Regions from separate parts of the Chromobacterium sp. Ag138 genome, predicted to be linked through region 2. Evidence: riboswitches for the same ligand, from Rfam matches in the RefSeq annotation. Region 2 holds a riboswitch; each other region holds the start of a gene.
The links. Region 2 has a riboswitch for cobalamin ahead of ACY3GB_RS21540 (HoxN/HupN/NixA family nickel/cobalt transporter). Riboswitches for the same ligand answer to the same signal wherever they lie in the genome.

Region 1 (6,396 bases), 1.9 Mb from region 2:
CTGTAGCGCCTTCCAACGTCAAGCCACGGATGGTTGCGCGGCTGACATTTATCCGAGTATCAATACCATCCGCAGTGGTAGTGGAAGCGATCAAATCGCTAACTTGGTTATGGAACGCAGTCAAACTGAAACGACTAGCATTCTTGCTATAAACCAGTGCCAGCTCACTATTGAGCGAGCTTTCCGGTTTCAAATTCGGATTGCTCCGATAGTGGTAGTTGTCCTCGGGCATATCGGTAGGCGGATAGTACAAATCATTAAACGTGGGCGCTTTATAAGCCGTGCCATAGCCTACCCGAGCCAACCAGCCATCAGCGAATCGATAGCCGTAATCCAGCTTGCCGGTGGTCTTGCCGCCGAACTGGTCGTCATGATCGCGACGCAGGCTGGCCTGGAACAGACTCTTTCCCTTCTCAAGCTGGTATGTGGCGAATCCCGCGTACTGGGTGCGCGTGTTCTTGGTGAATAGATCGCTGCTGTCCACCTTCTGGTCGTTATGAGTCGCACCCAGCACGAAATTGCCCCAGGCGGTGGTCAAGTCATTCTGCCATGTCCACTCGTTCTGGGTCGTTTGATACAGGCTGTTTCGCTGCCCACCAGCCATGTCGCTGAACGTTTCCTGCTTATCCTGGCTGTGGCTGAACCGCAGCGTGCTGGTCCAGAGATCGGTAAAACGATTACGCGACTCTAGACTCTGCCCAGTCAGGCGGGTATCGATCCAGTCTTGTCCAACCAGATTTTGATCGAAATCGGCCCGGGCAAAAGTCTGGAACAAGCGCAACGTCAGATCATGCCCAGGCGCCAGGGTCTGGGTCACGTTGGCGGCGTAGCCATCATTACGATAGCCATCTTTATCCGGGTTGTATCCAAACTCATTCTTCGAATTCTTCGCCGAGAAACCATTGGATTGGGCATGGCTCAACTGCAGGCTATAAGCGGTATCGCCGCTCTTGCCGTCCACGCCAGCCGTCAGCTTGCCGGTGCCGCGGCTGCCGGCCTCGAAACCGGCGTTGAAGCGCGGCTCGCCCTCGCCCTTGCGGGTGAAGATCTGGATCACGCCGCCGATGGCGTCGGCGCCATACAGGCTGGACGCCGGGCCACGCAGGATTTCGATGCGCTCGATCTGTTCCAGCGGAATGTTCTGGATCGCCGTGGTGCCGGTCGTCGCCGACGAAATGCGCATGCCATCCACCAACACCACCGTGTGGTTGGAATTGCTGCCGCGCATGAAAATGCTGCTGCTAGTGCCTGGACCGCCGTTGCCGGCGATGGTCACCGCCGCCTGGCGCGACAACACCTGCTGCAGCGTCTGCGCGCCGCTTTCTTCGATTTCGTCGCGGGTGATCACGGTGGCGTCGGCCAGCGTTTTCGACAGCGGCTGCGCGATGCGGCTCGCCGTCACGACCACCGGATCGCCGACGAACTGGGGAACGCCGTCGGCCAGGGCCAGGCTGGAACAGGCCAGCGCCGTCAGCGCGGCGCAGATTTGAAGCTTGAACATGAAAACACACTCACGATAAGGTCAACGTTGAGTGCGAAGAGGACAACAGCAGCAAAGGACGGCACGGCAGAACCGGAACGCCTGTCGAATCGCCTCCCCGCGATACTCCAGTGGCCCACCGGCTTCCGGCCAGTGGCAGCGCAGGCCGGTCTCCGGGCTGGGCCTTGCCGGCGGCGCGCCTTCCCGTCCCGAGGACAGTGGCCTTTGCGCCGCCTGGGCGCATGCGCGCCAGGCCTTACCGTTGCGGGGGCAGCGCCGGTTTCGCACCGGCTTCCCGTTTCATCCGGGCGCGCAAGACCGCGCGCCTCCGGACACCTGCTGATCGGCGGATTATAACCCGCCGGACTTTTGGCGGCACCGGCCAAGCAGTAATATGCTTAGAGTCCAGCCGACGCCGCGCGCCGGTTCCCATTCATCATTCGGACCCCCGTCCGCTCCCGCAGCAGGCCCACACCATGAACAGCAGCAAACCCCTGGATCTTTCCGCCCGCAACGCCGCCCGCGCCCGTCAGGCCATTCTGACCAAGCCGCCCGGCAGCCTGGGACAACTGGAGGAACTGGCCTGCCGCTTCGCCGCCTGGCAGGGCCGCGCCCAGCCGGAAGACCTGCGGCCGGCCATCACCGTGTTCGCCGCCGACCACGGCGTCACGGTGGAAGGCGTGTCCGCCTTCCCGTCGGCGGTCACCACCGAGATGGTGCGCAATTTCGCCAATGGCGGCGCGGCCATCTGCGTGCTGGCGCGCGCGCTGGACGCGCAGCTGGAAGTGGTGGATGTGGGCGTGGCCGGCGATGTCTCCGCGCTGCCCATCGTCCACGCCAAGGTGAGGCCCGGCAGCCAGAACCTGGCCAAACAGGCCGCGATGAGCGCCGCCGAGACCGAGGCCGCGCTGGAGGCAGGCCGCGCCGCCGCCCGCCGTGCGGTGGAGGCCGGCGCCAACCTGCTGATCGCCGGCGACATGGGCATAGGCAACACCACCGCGTCGGCGGCGCTGATCTGCCGGCTGACCGGCGCGGCGCCTGAGCTGGTGGTCGGCCGCGGCACCGGCGTCGACGACGCCGGCCTGGCCAACAAGCATCGCGCGGTGAAGACCGCGCTGGCCCGGGTGGCCTGGGAAAACCTCAGCGGCCTGGACACGCTGTCCGAGCTGGGCGGCCTGGAAATCGCCGCGATCGCCGGCTTTTACCTGGAAGGCGCGCGGCTGGGCGTGCCGTCGCTGGTGGACGGCTTCATCGCCAGTGCCGCTGCGCTGTGCGCCAAGACGATGGAGCCCTCGCTGCACGACTGGCTGCTGGCCAGCCACCGCTCGGCCGAATCCGGCCACGATCTGGCGCTGAAAGCCTTGCAACTGTCCCCTCTGGTGGACCTGGGCATGCGCCTGGGCGAAGGCTCCGGCGCCGCCGTGTGCGTGCCGCTGCTGCAACTGTCGGTGAAGCTGCACAACGGCATGGCCACCTTCGCGGAAGCCGGCATCAGCGGCAAATCGGCATGAACCCTTACACGCTGACCCTGCTGCGCCACGGCGACATCGATCACGACGGCCGGCTGATCGGCCTGACCGACCTGCCGCTGACCGAGCTGGGGCACCAGCAGCTGGAACATAGCTGGAAACGCATCAGCAACCTGGCGCCGGTCACCTGCATCGCCACCTCGCCGCTGCAGCGCTGCCGCGAGTTCTCGGTCAGGCAGGCGCTGTCCGGCTCGCTGACGCTGAAGGTGGACCCGCGCTTCGCCGAGATGGATTTCGGCGGCTGGGACGGCCAGCCGGTGGCCGATCTGGAACAGGCCCACCCCGGCTGGGGCGACGCGCTGGCCGCCGGCCGGCTCAGCCCGCCCGGCGGCGAAACCTTCGAGCAGTTCCGCACCCGGGTGCTGGCCGGCCTGGCCGACTGGATGACCGAAGCCCGCGGCAGCCACCGGCTGCTGGTGACCCACGGCGGCGTGATCACGGTGCTGATGGCGGAGCTGCTGGGCGCCGACTTCTCGGTGGCCAAGCTGATGACGGTGCAACGCGGCGGCTTCGTCCAGCTGTCGATGCTGGAGGGCCACCCGGCCTACCTGCTGCGCCTGGAGTCCGCATGCGCGGACTGATCCTGGCAGTGCAGTTCCTGACCCGGCTGCCCACCCCGCAGCTGGCGGATTTCAAACCCGAATGGCTGGCCGCCAGCGCGCGCTGGTTTCCCGCCGTCGGGGTCATCGTCGGCGCGCTGCTGCTGGCCGCGCTGCGGCTGGGCGGCCTGGTCGATCCCTGGCTGGCGGCGCTGCTGGCGCTGCTGGCCTGGGTGATGGTGACCGGCGGCCTGCATCTGGACGGCCTGGCCGACCTCTCCGACGCGCTGGGCGCGGCCCATCGCTCGCGCGAGCGCTTCTTCGAAGTGCTGAAAGACCCGCATCTGGGCAGCTTCGGCGCGCTCTCGCTGATCCTGGCCGTCGCCGCCAAGCTGGTGCTGCTGATGCTGGCCGCCCGCCACGGCGGCCCGGCCTGGGGCCTGCTGCTGGTCCCGGCCTGGGCGCGCGGCTTCGCCGTCGCCTGGTCGGCCACGCTGCCGGCCATCGCGCCGGGCAGCGGCGAGCGCTTCGCCTGGCGGCGCGACTGGGCCGGCATGGGCCTGAACCTGGCCGCGCTGCTGGCGCTGTCCGCCTGGCTGGCCCCGGCGCTGCTGCTGGCCCCGCTAGCCGGCCTGGCCTGGTGCGCCTTCCTGAAGCGCCGCCTGGGGGGCATGACCGGCGACTGCCTGGGCGCGGGCGTGGAGCTTTGCGAGATCGCGATGCTGGGCTTGTTGCTGTGGCGGGTACCGGGGTGGGTTTGATCTGTTCCGAATCAGCTAAGCGACATGAGAATTGACCAAAACAGATTTGAGCCTGCTGCGCAGACATTAATTTCATGGCGGGGCTGCCCGCCAAACAGACCAAGGGGCTGCGCTGCCAGCCCCTTGGCAAATCCAGGCCGCCCCTACGGCCCGAGAAACCCCGGGAAAATAGTTTGAAGCTAGGCGCCGCCGATCAAAAAAACGGCGGCTCAACTTCCCCTGGCCTCAAACGGTTTTGCCGGCACGGGCCAAAGGGGATATTGGCGGTTACCAACCGGTCCTGCACTCTCACCCATCTTTTTTCACCCCAACAAAAAATGCCGCCCGCCGGGACTCCAGCGCGACGGCATTTTCTTAAAACGGCGAACCGCTTACAGCGTGCCCGCCACCTTCTTGTTGCGCATCAGGCACAGCATGTCACAGGCGGTGCGGCGGCGGCCCGCGCGGTGGTCTCGCTCTGGTCGTGGCTCGGCGCCACTTCCAGCACATCCATGCCGACGATGTTCAGATCGCCCAGATTGCGGATGATCTTCAGCGCCTGCGCGGTGGCGGGGCCGCCCGGCACCGGGGTGCCGCGGATGGGTCCAGACAGTCGATGTCGAAGGTCACGTGGACCGGCGCGTCGCCAATGGTCTTCTTGAGCGCGACACCACCGGCCGCGGCGTCAGGACGCGGAACGTCCGCCCTGCGCGGCGGCCCACGCGCGCCGCGACGCCCAGCGGCCGCGCCACCAGCGCCAGCGCAGTCGGACGTCGTACCAGGCGGGCCTGAGGCCCAGCAGGAACAGGAACAGCGCCAAGGGCAGCGTAAAGCCGAAACCGAGGTGTTTGAAACCCAGCGCCCCCACCACGCCGCCCAGGAAGAATGCCAGCAGGATCAGCGCGTAAACGCGGAATTTCTTGCGGTTGGAACGGATGGCCGCCACGCGCGGGCTTTCCTGGCGGTTGAAATAACTCATCTTGGCCAGCTCTATGCCCAGATCGGTGGCGATGCCGGTCATGTGGGTGCTGCGCAACAGGCCGCCGGACAGCTTGGTGACGATGGTGTTGTGCATGCCCATGATGAAGCACAGCAGCATCACAGTGGGCGGCGTGAACAAGCCCTTGTGCAGCGACAAGCCGGCGCCCAAGAGGCCGAACACCAGCAACAGCAGCGCTTCCTCCATCATCGACACGCCGTAGCCGCCGCGCAGCCGCTGCCGCCGCGCCCACAAAATCAGCCAGGTGCTGTGCATGGCCCCGCCGATGAAGCAGCACAGCATCACCAGCAGCGACATCGCCACGCGGATTTCGCCGGTGGCCCAGGCGTCGGCCATGCCGGACACGACGCCGGACACGTGCGAGGTGTAGCGGTGCACCGCCAGGAAGCCGCCGGCGTTGATCGCGCCGGCGATGAAGGCCATCGCCCAGCCGAGCTGGCGCAATATCCTGTCGTTGAAGCGGCCGCGGTCCAGCAGCCGGGTGATATGGATGTGTCGGGTCATGGCAAGCCTGGCAAGCAAAACGGCGGCCTGTCGCCGCCGTTGTCGATATTGCGCCGCAGCATGCCCGCTTGGCAAGCCGCTGGATCAAGCTTTGGCCACAGCCTCCGCTCAGCAGCCCTTGAGCGCGATGCCGGGCGTCAGCCGCTTCTGCAACGCCCTCAGGCGCTCGGCCTGCGCCGCGTCCAGGTCCTTGAAGGTCAGCGCGGTGATCTTGGCCGGCTGATCCTTGGACTTGACCACCGCCTTATCGTAGCCGGCCGCCTTCAGCCGCGCCACCAGCGTCTTGGCCGCGTCCTCCTTGCCGAACAGGCCCAGCGACAGATTGCCCTTGAATTCGTCGTTGCTGACGATGTAGTTGTCGAAGCCCTTGTCCTTCATCTCAGCCGACAAGGTCTTGGTTTCGGACTGGGTGGCCAGCGGCGGGTAGTAGACCCAGAAGCGGCCGGAGCCTTTGCTCTCTTCCTTGCTGTCTTCCAGCATCTGGCCGGATTTCAGCTTCAATTGCGGCACGCCGCCCTTCACCCGCGCCAGCAGGCTGTCGTTGAGGCCGCTCCAGCGATAGCAGGCCAGGGCCTCGGGCTGCTTGTCCTGGGTTTTCTTGTCT
Region 2 (6,396 bases):
GGAATTCGTCGCCGGCGTGCTGAAGGAAACCGGGGTGGCCGCCCGCCACCTGGAGCTGGAAATCACCGAATCCTGCACCATGCTGTCGCCGCAGCAATCCATCACCATGATGGAGCAGTTCCGCGCGATGGGCATACACAGCTCGATAGACGACTTCGGCACCGGCCATTCCGCGCTGGCCTACCTGATCCGCTTCCCGGTGGACACGCTGAAGATAGACCAGTCCTTCATCCGCAATATCAACAATGACGAAAAAGGCACCGCGCTGTGCGACACCATCGCCTACCTCGCCCACCGCATGGGCCTGCAGGTGGTGGCCGAAGGCGTGGAAACCCAGCAGCAGCTGACTTTCCTGACCAGCATCCACGTCGACGTGGTGCAAGGCTACCTGCTGTGCAAGCCGCTGCCGGCCGCCGAGGTGGAGGACTTCATCCTGCGCCAGGCAGACGCCAAGCCCCAGCCCGGCGTGGAATACTTCTGACCCCAGCCATTGCCGCGTCCGCCGATACGGTGTATCACTCCGGCATCAACGCCAGGAGCCCCTCATGCCGGACGACCATCAACTCGCCGCCCACGCCGCCGCCGCGGCCGCCCGATTGCTGCTGGACCTGCGCCGCCGCCACCCGGAGGGCGGCAAGGCGCTGGGCGCGCGCGGCGACGCCGAATCCAACGCCTTGATCCTTGAACTGCTGCGCGCGGCGCGCCCGGACGACGGCATTTTGTCCGAGGAGTCCGCGCCGGATCCCGCCCGCCTGGGCGGGCGCAGGGTCTGGATCGTCGACCCGCTGGACGGCACCCGCGAATATTGCGAGCCAGGCCGCGACGACTGGGCGGTGCACGTCGCGCTGGCGGTGGACGGCGCCCCCGCCGCCGCCGCCGTGGCGCTGCCAGCCCGCGGCGAGCTGTTCTCCACCCCCGCCCCCCGGCTTGCCGCCGCGCCGTCGGGCCGGCTGAAAATCCTGGTCAGCCGCAGCCGCGCGCCGGCGCTGGCCGAACGCGTCGCCGCCCGGCTGGACGCCGAGCTGGCGCCGATGGGCTCGGCCGGCGCCAAGGCGATGGCGGCGCTGCGCGGCGAGGCCCACGCCTATCTGCACGCCGGAGGCATGAATGAATGGGACACCTGCGCGCCGGTGGGCGTGGCCTTGGCCGCCGGCCTGCACGCGTCGCGGATAGACGGCGCCCCCTGCATGTTCAACCAGGCGGACGTGAAGATGCCGGACCTGCTGATCTGCCGGCCAGAACTGGCGGAGACGCTGCTGGCGGCGATCACGGCGGAGCGGACGCCGGGCGATTAAATACCGCCCCAAACTCGCGGCGCACCTAGGCAAAACACGCCGACACAGGCCGTCAATCAAACACAGCCCTGAAACTGTTTCTATCAGCCGATCTCAGGCAGCCAGCGTCGGATCGGCCCCAGATCGAGATGCTTCTCCAGCATGTCCGCCAGCTTGTCGATATTGGCCTCGCGCAGCGCCGGGTAGTCCAGCGCCTCCGGCTCCGCCAGCCCCGCCCAGCGCAAGATGGCCTGGCAGGCGGCGGGTTCGTCGAACACGCCGTGCAGATAGGTGGCGAAGATCTGGTCGTCTTCCGAGCGCGCGCCGTCGGCCGAGCCGTCGTCAAAGCGCACCGCGGGCCTGGCCAAGGCCGGCCCTTGGCTCACCCCCATGTGGATTTCGTAGCCGGCGGCCTCAGCGTCGTCCAATGTCAGCCGGCCGCGCATCCGCGTCAGCCGCTTCTCCGGCGCCAGCGTGGTTTCCATATCCAGCCAGCCCAAGCCGTCGCCGCTGCCCGGCTCGCCCTCCAATCCATCCGGATCGTGCAGCTTCTTGCCCAGCATCTGCAGGCCGCCGCAAATGCCCAGCACCTTGCCGCCGTAGCGCAGATGGCGGCGCAGCGCCGCCTCCCAGCCTTGGGCGCGCAGCCAGGCCAGGTCGGCCAGCACGTTCTTGCTGCCGGGCAGGACGATCAAATCGGCCGGCGGGATGGGCTGGCCGGCGCGCGCCAGCGTGAATTCCACCTGCGGGTGCAGGCGCAACGGATCGAAATCGGTGTGGTTGCTGACGCGCGGCGCGGCCGGCGCCACCACCCGCAGCTTGTCGCCGCCGCCCGATGCGCATCCGGGCTTGTCCAGCCCCATGCTGTCCTCGGCCTCCAGGTGCAGGTCGTACAGATAGGGCAGCACGCCCAGCACCGGCTTGCCGGTGTGGTTCTCCAGCCACTCGACGCCGGTTTTGAGCAAGGACGGATCGCCGCGGAAGCGGTTGATCACCAGGCCGACCACGCGGGCGCGTTCGGATTCTGACAATAGCGCCAGCGTGCCGGCCAGGTGGGCGAACACGCCGCCGCGCTCGATGTCGGCCACCAGGATCACCGGGCAGTCCACCGCTTCTGCGAAGCCCATATTGGCGATGTCGCCGTCGCGCAGATTGATCTCGGCCGGGCTGCCGGCGCCCTCGGCGACGATGCATTGATACTGTTCCGCCAGCCTGGCGTGCGACGCCAGCACCGCCTTCATCGCGACCGGCTTGTAGCCGTGATAGCCGCGCGCCTCCATATTGCCGATGGCGCGGCCCTGGATGATCACCTGCGAGCCGGTGTGGCTGTTGGGCTTGAGCAGCACCGGGTTCATGTCGGTGTGCGGCTCCACGCCGCAGGCCAGCGCCTGCACCGCCTGCGAGCGGCCGATCTCGCCGCCGTCCGCCGTCACCGCGCTGTTCAGCGCCATGTTCTGCGGCTTGAACGGCGCCACCCGCACGCCGCGCCGGGCCAGCAGCCGGCACAGACCGGTGGCCAGCGCGCTCTTGCCGGCGTCGGACGTGGCGCCCTGGATCATGATGGTTTTGGCGGTCATGGCGATCTCCCTGCGCATGGATGGCTGACAACGCTTAGAATGGCGGCTTGATTCATTCCGGCCGCCCAAAGCGCGACAGACTTGCGCATTGGATAATTCCCGGCGGCGGCCGGCCATTATATAGGGCTGTTCGTTGAATTCCGCACTGTTTCTGCCGATCGCGCTGCTGCTGGACCGCTTGCTGGGCGAACCGCCGCGCTGGCATCCGCTGGTCGGCTTCGGCCGGCTGGTCAAGGCCGTGGAGCGCTTGGCCTACCCGGCAGCGCCGGAGGCTGAGCCGGTCTGGCGCATGCGGCTGCGCGGCGCGGCGGCCATCGCGCTGCTATTGGCGCCCTTCACGCTGGCCGCCTGGGCGCTGGCGAGGCTGCCGCTGCTGGAGATTATGGTTCCGGTCGCCCTGCTCTATCTGGCCGTCGGCGCCCGCAGCCTGGCCCAGCACGCCGAGGTGGTGCGAAAAGCCTTGGCCGACTGCGACCTGGCCCTGGCCCGCGAGCGGGTGGGCTGGATCGTCAGCCGCGACACCAGCGAACTGGACGAAGCCGGCGTGGCGCGCGCGACGATTGAGTCGGTGCTGGAAAACGGCAGCGACGCCGTCTTCGCCGCGCTGTTCTGGTTTCTGGTCCTGGGCGCGCCCGGCGCGGTGCTGTACCGGCTGGCCAACACGCTGGACGCGATGTGGGGCTACAAGAACGATCACTACCTGCACTTCGGCTGGGCCGCCGCCCGCTTCGACGATGTTTTGAACTATATCCCGGCGCGTCTGGCCGCCCTCACCTATCTGCTGCTGGGCAATGCCGCAAAGGGCTGGCGCTGCTGGCGCACCCAGGCCCCCACTTGGTACAGCCCCAACGCCGGCCCGGTGATGGCCGCCGGCGCCGGCGCGCTGGGCGTCAGCCTGGGCGGCGGCGCGCGCTATCACGGCCAGTGGAAGGAACGTCCGCCGCTTGGCTGCGGTCCCACTCCCACGCACGAAGACATCGGCCGCGCGGTGCGGCTGGTCAACCGGGGCATGTGGCTGTGGGCGGCATTGTCGCTGGCGGCCGCCATCTTGATCGGAGCGATCCATGCTTGAACACGGAGGCGGCCTGCTGCGCGCCGCGGCCGAATACGGCATTCCGGCCGGAGACTGGCTGGACCTGTCCACCGGCGTCAATCCCAACGGCTGGCCGGTGCCGCCGCTGGCGGCCGACAGCTGGCTGCGGCTGCCGCAGAACCATGACGGGCTGGAGGCGGCGGCGGCGGAATATTACGGCAGCGACAAGCTGCTGGCCGTGGCCGGCTCGCAGCCGGCGATCCAGTTGTTGCCGCGGCTGCGCGCGCCCTGCCGTGTCGGCATGCTGGCGCTGTGCTACGCCGAGCACCCGCACCACTGGCAGAAGCGCGGGCACCAGCTGTTCCGGCTGTCGCCTGACGAGCTGGCCGCCGGCATAGACCAGCTGGACGTGGTGTTGCTGTGCAACCCCAACAACCCCACCGGCGACCGCTTCGACCCGGTGCTGCTGGAAAACTGGCGGCAGCGGCTGGCCGCGCGCGGTGGCTGGCTGGTGGTGGACGAAGCGTTTCTGGACGCCGCGCCGGAAGACAGCATGCTGCCGCGCATCGGCAAGCCGGGACTGATCGTGCTGCGCTCGATCGGCAAATTCTTCGGCCTGGCCGGCGCGCGCGCCGGATTCGTGTTCGGCTGGCCGGAACTGCTGAACGCCCTGGCCGAGGAACTGGGGCCATGGACGGTGGCTGGCCCGGCGCGCGAGGCGGTGAGGCTGGCGTTGCGCGACACGGCCTGGCAACAGGCGATGAAAACCAAGCTGCAACGCGACAGCTCCAGGCTGCAACGCTGCCTGGAGCGGCACGGCCTGCCGCCCGCCGGCGGCTGCGAGCTGTTTCAGTGGACGCCGGACGCAAACAGCTTGTCCACGCACCGCTACCTGGCCGGCCGCGGCATCCTGACCCGTTATTTCGAAGCCATACCCAGCCTGCGCTTCGGCCTGCCCAAGGCCGACGCCGACTGGGTGCGGCTGGAGCAGGCGCTCACCGACTGGCGGCGGCACGCGCTCGGCGCATGAGACCGCGCGACGGGCCCGGACGCCGCTCCGGCGCTACGGTTCACAGCATCGGCGTTGTCACGTATGATCCAGTCCAATCAATGACGGTGCCCCTTGATGGGTGAAACGGGAACGCGGTGCGAAACCGCGGCTGCCCCCGCAACTGTAAGCGCAGAGTCCACGCCTGACGCCACTGGCCCCTAGCAAGGTCGGGAAGGCGGCGCCGGACGACGACGCGCGAGCCAGGAGACCGGCCGTCATGCGTGTCGACGCAAGCAGAAACCGGGCGGGGTGTACCGGGGGATACGCACATGCGCCGCCCATGAAAAACCAGCGGACTGTGCCCTCGCTTGCGCGACGTGAATCGTCTTCGAGGGCACCATGCATCCATCCACCGCGCCGGCCGCCGGCCGCCGCCTGGCGCGCCACGCGCCCATTCTCGCCGGACTGATCCTGGCCAATCTATTGGCCTGGGCCTGGGCGTTCGCCGCCTTCGCCGATCACCCGGCCCAGCTCGCCACCGCGCTGCTGGCTTATCTGTTCGGCCTGCGCCACGCAGTGGACGCCGACCACATCGCCGCCATCGACAACACCGTGCGCAAGCTGATGCAGGAAGGCCGCCAACCGTCGGCGGTGGGCCTGTTCTTTTCGCTGGGCCACTCGGCGGTGGTCGTCATCGCCGTGGCGCTGATCGTGTTCGCCGCCAGCGCGCTGCAAAGCCGCGTCACTGGCTTCAAGGAGATAGGCAGCGTCATCGGCACCAGCGTGTCGGCCTTCTTCCTGCTGACCCTGGCCCTGATCAACCTGTCGTCCCTGCGCGCGGTGTGGGGGGCCTTCCGCCGCGCCCGCGCCGGCGAAGCCATCTGCGATGAACAACTGAATCTGCTGTTGAACAACCGCGGCCTGATCGCGCGCCTGCTGCGCCCGCTGTTCAAGATGGTGACCAAGAGCTGGCACATGCTGCCCATCGGCTTTTTGTTCGGCCTCGGCTTCGACACCGCCACCGAAATCGGCCTGTTCGCCATCGCCACCTCGCAAAGCGCCCACGGCGTGGCGCTGTGGCACATCATGGTATTCCCGGTGCTGTTCGCCGCCGGCATGGCGCTGGTGGACACGCTGGACAGCATGATGATGGTGGAAGTGTACGGCTGGGCCTTCGTCAATCCGGTGCGCAAGCTGTGGTACAACCTGACCATCACCTTCGTCTCCGTCGTCGTCGCCGTCGGCATCGGCGGGCTGGAAGGCCTGGGACTGCTGGCCGACAAGCTGCAGCTCACCGGCGCGTTCTGGGACTGGATCGCCGCGCTCAACGACAACCTGGCCCACTTCGGCTACTTAGTCGTCGCCGTCTTCCTGTTCACCTGGCTCGCCTCCGCCGGCATCTACAAATGGAAGCGTTTCGACCAACTGACGCCGGAGGCGCGATGAGAACCCACGACAAACACGTACTGATGTGCACCGGTCCGCGCTGCACGCCGGACGGCCAGGGATCCGAGGCGATGT
Region 3 (6,396 bases), 2.4 Mb from region 2:
GTGATCACCACCGGCTTCATCGGCTACCTGGTGGCGGGCTTGCCCGGCGCCTGCCTGGCGGCGCTGGCCACCTTTCTGCCGTGCTATCTGATCACGGTGCTGGCCGCGCCGCATTTCAAGAAGCACGGCAAGCGGCCGGGGCTGGTCGCTTTCGTAGACGGCATCACCGCGGCGGCGATCGGCGCCATCGCCGGCTCGGTGGCGGTGCTGGCGCAGCGCTCGCTCACGGATCTGCCTACCGCGCTGCTGGCGCTTGCGGCCGCGGCTTTGTTATGGAAACTGAAGAAGCTGCCGGAGCCGGTGATTGTCGCCGGCGCGGCGCTGCTTGGCGTCGCGCTCTTTCCGCTGACGCATCATTTTTGAGGTAATCGGCTGCGATTGCCCCTGTCTTGGGTATCGCATTCGGCGGAATGCCGAGCTTGGCCCAGGATCGGCATATGCAGGACCAGGCGATAGGCCGCGCGCAACAAGCGTTAAGGAAGGATGGCCAGTCGATGCCGGCCGCCATCCGCGCCGACGGCGAGATGTGTTCTGTCCATCCGCCGAAAATGAAACACCCCCGCCAGGGCGAGGGCGCATGCGAGGGTTGTTCGCTCAGTTGATCTGGAAAGCGTCGCGCCGATCCTCCAGCAGCCGTTCCACCAGGCTGCCGAATGCCACGCCCAGCCCTGCCCACAGTATCGCCTGGATGCCGAAGGAAGCCATCCGGAAGCGCCACAGCAGCACGGCGGAGAATTGCTCGGGGATCTCGTTCACCTCGGGCAACAGCGCCTGGGCGACGATCACCAGCGCGATGAAGGCCGCGCCGGCGATCAGCGTCGCGTCCCAGGCCCCGAAGCGGGCGATCAGCTTGCGGGCCAGGAGCACCGCGATGGCGAGCGCCGCCAGCGACACGGCTATCATCGCGAAGAACAGCGCGGTGCGGGAGCCTATGGTGCCGGGATCGCCCACCGCCGGCGGATTGGGCGGGTACTTGAGGAAGGGCACCAGCGCGAACGAGATGAAGCCCAGCAGGGCCATCAGCGCCGACAGCGCGCGGGCGCGCAGCGCGCCGATGCGGCCGTAGGCGAAGGCGAACGCCAGCGCGAACAAGCCGCCCACGGCGGTGCCGAACACGCCGACCCCGACGAACAGGCCGATGCCGGACTGGACGCCGCGGCTGACCAGTTCAGGCGTTTCGTCGTGCTGGTGTCCGCCGCTTTTCGCCATTTCCATTTTTTCCTCGAAGGCGATCGCGCCCTCGACCTGAGGCTCGCCGACGATCTTGGCAAAACCGAAAGCCAGCAAGCTGGCCAGAAAGCCCGCGATCATGCCGCGGATCAAAAGACTTCTCACCATGTCCGGCGCCTCCTTAGTGGCAGGGAAAGCCGAGCAGGTGGCGGCCGTCGTGGACGAACTCGTGCACGTACATGCTGTTGAAGATGGCGGCGGCACCTTCCTCCACGCCGACGAAGTAGATCGCCAGCAGCATCAGAATGCTGCCGAAGACTGCCCAGGGCAGCAGTTCGCGAATGGGGAGGGACACGGGCTGGATCGCCGGCGCCATGACGGGGCTTGCATGCATGAGATATCTCCTTGAGGATGACGCGTCCTGAAACGGATGGTTGGCTGGATGCGAAGGCCTGACTTTTCATGCCTGTCCGCATGGCGGATCAGGCTGATACACAGTGGCGCGACCGTGCCGGATTCGCACCGGCTTCCTCGCATCGAGACGATGTGGATTCTAGAGAGCCAAGAAAAAATGTCAAAGAACTTCAGGACGTTTTGACGGAGAGCCAAGAGCATGACGAGCCGTATCACCCTGCTGTGCGTGCCGGCGAGCCGCGCGCTGCGCGCCGGCCATTTTCCGGCGGACGATCCGCTGGAGCCGGAAGCGCTGGAACGGGCGGCGCGCCTGGCCGGTTCGCTGGCGCTGGCCGAGCTGGCGCTGCACAGTCCGGAACGATGCGCCCGACAGACCGCCGACGCGCTGGGCCGCGCGGCAGAGGAGGCCATGGCGTTGCGGGAGGTGGATCATGGCCGTTGGCGCGGCCTGTCGCTGAAAGCGATCGCGACGGCGGAGCCGGAGGCCTTGAGCGCATGGCTGTCTGACCCGGGATGTCCGGCGCCGGAGGGGGAGTCGCTGCTGGCGATGGTCGAGCGCGTCGGCCATTGGTTCGAGCATTTTCGCTGGCCGGCCGGCCACGCCCTGGTCATCGCCCATGCCAGCGCCATCAAGGCGATTCTGTTGCGGGCGTTGCGCTTGCCGCCGCAGGCGTATCGGCAGATCGACGTCGCGCCGCTGGCCCGGATCGAACTGTCCCGGCAGCAGGATCTGTGGCGCTTGCGCCTGGGGGGCGATGATTCCGCATGATGGGACGGATTTGATCTGTGTGCGCTTGCCGCGCGGTCCGGCATGGTATCGTCCTTGAATGAGAATCTTGCGCCGCGCCCTGTTGCTGCTCGTGCTGCAGCTGTCCCTTTTCGGGATGGCGGCGGCGCATGCGCCGTTGACGGGCTTGTTGCCATCCGAGGCGTGCGCGGCGATGAGCGCGTCGCGTGATTGTGCCGGGATGGCGGTCAAGCCAGCCGCGAAGCATGCGGCGATGCATGACGCGGGCGCTTGCGCTTCGACCGCCTGTGCCCAGGCCTGCCTGCCGTTGTTCATCGAGGCGTCTTTGCCCGGCGTGGCCGTTCTGGCTTGCGGCGGCGTGAGGAACGCGGCGCGTCCGGTCCTGCTTCCGGGCCCGGTCTTGCCGCCGCCTCTGCGTCCTCCCGAGTTTGCCCGGATCTGACATTTTCCCGCGCGCGGCCGCGCGCGATCGATCTGGACATCCATCTAAAGGAGGACATCATGTCCTTGCGTCATTTTCTGTTTGCGGCCGTTTTGGCCGCCGCCAGCGCATCCGCGTTGGCCGCCGTTCCCGCCACCGTCTACAAGAGCCCGAGCTGCGGCTGCTGCGAGGCTGATATCGCTTATCTGAAACAGAACGGCTTTGCCGTTGCCGCCGTCAACCGCGACGATATGCAGCAGGTGAAGAGCCAGCTCGGCGTGACGCCTGGCATGGGCAGCTGCCATACCGCCAAGGTTGGCCGCTACGTGGTGGAAGGCCATGTCCCGGCGGCCGCCATCAAGCGGCTGTTGGCCGGCAACAGCAAGCTGATCGGCATCGCCGTGCCTGGCATGCCGTTGAATTCGCCCGGCATGGGCGAGACCACGCCCGGCACGCTGCCGGTGTACGCCATGTCGGCGGATCAGAAGACCGGCGTGCTGTACGGCCGCTTCTAAGCGTTGAAACGAAAACCGCGCGCGCCAGCTGAGAAGGCGCGCGCGGTTTGGTCTGGCGTTGGGCGGCTTACTTCATTTCCCAATCGGTCACTTTTAGCACTGCGGCGTCGGCGTTTTTCAGATCGGTCTCGCCCTGGTTCAGCAGCGTGCTCCATTGCTTGACGCGGTTCTTGCCATTCGGCGGCTGGTTGTAATGATTGGTGTCGACGATCTTGCTGCGCTGGGCGTAGAAGGCGGTCATGAAGGTTTTCTCGTCGCCGCTGTTGCCGGAGCGGGACAGCAGCCCCTGCAGCGAGCCGGAATCGCCGGTGGCGCCTTGGTTCAGCGCGGTGTCGACGAAGGAGCCTATGGTCAGCGCGCTGGAGAAGCCGCGCTGGCGGGCCTGCTGCACGCTGTACTGGATATACACCTTGTAGAAGGTGTTCCACATCGCGTCGCGCCAGGCGGGATTGTTTTGCAGGCCGCCTATCTTGTCGCAGAACACCTTGGCGCTGTCGCTGATCTTCAGGATCTTGCCCTGCATGCTGCCATGCACGCCGGCGCGTGCCAGGCCGCCGGCGATGGACGGATTGGATGCGCCGCTGGAGGCGTCGAACTCCTTGAACAGCGTCGGGCCATCCGGACCTTCGTCATTGGGGCCGCCGGTGGTGGCGCCGAAAATCCCTATCGTGTAGCCGCGCTTGTCTTTGATGTCCTCGCAGTAACCGTAGAACTTGGTCCATTCCAGCGAGTCCTGCTCCGGCTTGTTCACCAGTTTCATGATGTTGTCCCACTGCTCGCCGTCCAGGCCGGTGTTGGCCTTCAGGAATTTCAGCGTGTTGGGCGGGAAGTTGGCGTCGTGGTCGGCGGCCTTGGCCTGGCCCGCGGGACGACAGCGCTTGCCGGCTTGCCAGGCCTGGCCCAGTTCCGGCGCGTTGCCTTGGGTCCAGAAGGCGGCGGCGTAGTTGACGCCGCCGCGGCTGGCGACGCTGCCGGCCGCATAGGGCGTGGCGGAGCTCCAGGCGGCGGCGCAGTCGGGCAGGCGGCTTGCCTGTTTCTCGGCGCTGCCTGCGGTGGAACCCTGGGCGGCCGCGGAGCCGGTGGCGAGGAGGACCAGTCCGGCCAGGACGGCGGATGGGAAGGAAAGGCGTTTTGCTGCGTATTCCATGGATTTTCTCCCTGTTTAGGTGGCATTGCCTAAGAGATGCTTCCTGATGAAACAGCTGAAACGATGCGCGGCGCGCGCAGCCGGCTTGGTTCGATGGCGCAGGCGCCTTGCGCGACGGCATGCAGCGGGTTGCGCGCGGGCTCATGATAAGCTTGAATAACTCAATATGAGTTATTTATATTTAATATAAATGCCATTGTGTTGTTTTGATGTCTATACGAGTTTGAGGGGCATGAAAAAAGTCGCCTGTTGGCGGCTTTGGCGCGGCGCGGGGAAGATCAGCCGCCGCGCGGGGCGTCCGGCGCCAGCACGGTTTCCGCCGCCTCGGGCAGCAGGTCCGGATAGTCGCGGCTGTAATGCAAGCCGCGGCTTTCCTTGCGCAGCAGCGCGGAGCGGACGATCAGCTCGGCGGTTTGCACCAGATTGCGCAGCTCGATCAGGTCATTGCTGACGTGGAAGTTGCTGTAATACTCGTCGATCTCGCCTCTGAGCAGGTCGATGCGGTGCAGCGCGCGCTCCAGCCGCTTGTTGGTGCGGACGATGCCGACATAGTCCCACATCGCGCGGCGCAGCTCTTCCCAGTTGTGCGAGATCACCACTTCTTCATCCGGGTCGGTGACGCGGCTGTCGTCCCAGGCCGGAATCGCCGGCAATTTGATGGCGTCCTGCGCCTGGATGTCGGCCGCCGCCGCCTTGCCTATCACCAGGCACTCCAGCAGCGAGTTGCTGGCCAGGCGGTTGGCGCCGTGCAGGCCGGTGTGGGCCACTTCGCCCACCGCGTACAGTCCGGCCACGTCGGTGCGGCCGGCCAGGTCGGTGACGATGCCGCCGCAGGTGAAGTGCACCGCCGGCACCACCGGTATCGGCTGCTGGGTGATGTCTATGCCCAACTCCAGGCAGTGGGCGTAGATATTGGGGAAGTGTTCCTTGATGAATTGCGCCGGCTTGTAGGAGATGTCCAGGTAGACGCAGTCCAGGCCGTGCTTCTTCATTTCGAAGTCGATGGCGCGGGCCACCACGTCGCGCGGGGCCAGCTCGCCGCGGGGGTCGTGCTGCGGCATGAAGCGGGTGCCGTCCGGCAGCTTCAGAATGCCGCCTTCGCCGCGCACGGCTTCGGTGATTAAGAACGACTTGGAGTGCGGGTGGTACAGGCAGGTCGGATGGAACTGCATGAATTCCATGTTGCCGACACGGCAGCCGGCGCGCCAGCCCATCGCGATGCCATCGCCGGTGGCGGTGTCCGGATTGGTGGTATAGAGGTAGACCTTCCCCGCGCCGCCGGATGCCAGGATGGTGTGCTGGGCGGCGATGGTGACGACTTCGTCGCTGTTCTTGTCCAGCGCGTATACGCCGTAGGCGCGCTTGCCGTCCTGGCCCAGCTTCTGTGAAGTGATCAGGTCTATCGCTATATAGTGTTCCAGCTCGGTGATGTTCGGATGCGCCTTGATCTTCTGGCCCAGCGTGGTGGTCACCGCGGCGCCGGTGGCGTCGGCGGCGTGGATGATGCGGCGGTGGCTGTGGCCGCCTTCGCGCGTCAGGTGGTAGCCGGTCTGGTGCTCGTCGTCGCGGGTGAAAGGCACGCCCAGCTCGATCAGCCAGTCGATCGCCTCCTTGGAGTGCTCGACGATGAAGCGGGTGGTGTCTTCATTGCACAGCCCGGCCCCGGCGATCAGCGTGTCGCGGATGTGATCCTCCACCGAGTCATCGGTATCCAGCACGGCGGCGATGCCGCCTTGGGCATAGGTGGAACTGCCTTCCAGCAGATCGCGTTTGGTGATCAAGCCCACCTTGCGCGTTTCCGCCAGGTGCAGCGCCAGCGTCATGCCGGCCAGGCCGCTGCCGATAATCAGAACATCGAATTTGAGCATATATAGAGTGTCCACGGCAGGCACATCGCGTGCCAAACGCATGGGAGCGTAGCAGAATCGCCTGGCGGCGCGTAGCTGCCGCCGCATTTCCGGCCGTCCGCCAGGTTCGACTG

Region 1: linked by a shared signal. The riboswitch ahead of ACY3GB_RS12745 (TonB-dependent receptor domain-containing protein) and the one ahead of ACY3GB_RS21540 (HoxN/HupN/NixA family nickel/cobalt transporter) in region 2 are both predicted to bind cobalamin.
Region 3: linked by a shared signal. The riboswitch ahead of ACY3GB_RS10410 (CbtB domain-containing protein) and the one ahead of ACY3GB_RS21540 (HoxN/HupN/NixA family nickel/cobalt transporter) in region 2 are both predicted to bind cobalamin.

Annotation. Positions count from the first base shown of each region.
Region 1 covers NZ_JBUPWA010000001.1:2,767,777-2,774,172, forward strand. The annotation lists gene ACY3GB_RS12745 (TonB-dependent receptor domain-containing protein) at 1-1,501, opposite strand, end outside; cobalamin riboswitch at 1,628-1,835, opposite strand; gene cobT (nicotinate-nucleotide--dimethylbenzimidazole phosphoribosyltransferase) at 1,957-2,991, shown strand; gene ACY3GB_RS12755 (histidine phosphatase family protein) at 2,988-3,590, shown strand; gene cobS (adenosylcobinamide-GDP ribazoletransferase) at 3,578-4,309, shown strand; partial or broken gene ACY3GB_RS12765 (arginase family protein) at 4,681-4,951, opposite strand; gene ACY3GB_RS12770 (YoaK family protein) at 4,974-5,792, opposite strand; gene ACY3GB_RS12775 (SPOR domain-containing protein) at 5,901-6,396, opposite strand, start outside.
Region 2 covers NZ_JBUPWA010000001.1:4,625,160-4,631,555, reverse strand. The annotation lists gene ACY3GB_RS21565 (two-component system response regulator) at 1-481, shown strand, start outside; gene ACY3GB_RS21560 (3'(2'),5'-bisphosphate nucleotidase CysQ) at 546-1,295, shown strand; gene ACY3GB_RS21555 (cobyric acid synthase) at 1,379-2,851, opposite strand; gene cbiB (adenosylcobinamide-phosphate synthase CbiB) at 2,985-3,923, shown strand; gene cobD (threonine-phosphate decarboxylase CobD) at 3,916-4,914, shown strand; cobalamin riboswitch at 4,982-5,166, shown strand; gene ACY3GB_RS21540 (HoxN/HupN/NixA family nickel/cobalt transporter) at 5,275-6,321, shown strand; gene ACY3GB_RS21535 ((2Fe-2S) ferredoxin domain-containing protein) at 6,318-6,396, shown strand, end outside.
Region 3 covers NZ_JBUPWA010000001.1:2,258,226-2,264,621, reverse strand. The annotation lists gene ACY3GB_RS10420 (chromate transporter) at 1-363, shown strand, start outside; gene ACY3GB_RS10415 (CbtA family protein) at 595-1,338, opposite strand; gene ACY3GB_RS10410 (CbtB domain-containing protein) at 1,352-1,564, opposite strand; adenosylcobalamin (AdoCbl) riboswitch at 1,567-1,728, opposite strand; gene ACY3GB_RS10405 (histidine phosphatase family protein) at 1,784-2,353, shown strand; gene ACY3GB_RS10400 (hypothetical protein) at 2,421-2,774, shown strand; gene ACY3GB_RS10395 (DUF411 domain-containing protein) at 2,834-3,268, shown strand; gene ACY3GB_RS10390 (chitosanase) at 3,336-4,415, opposite strand; gene nadB (L-aspartate oxidase) at 4,694-6,283, opposite strand.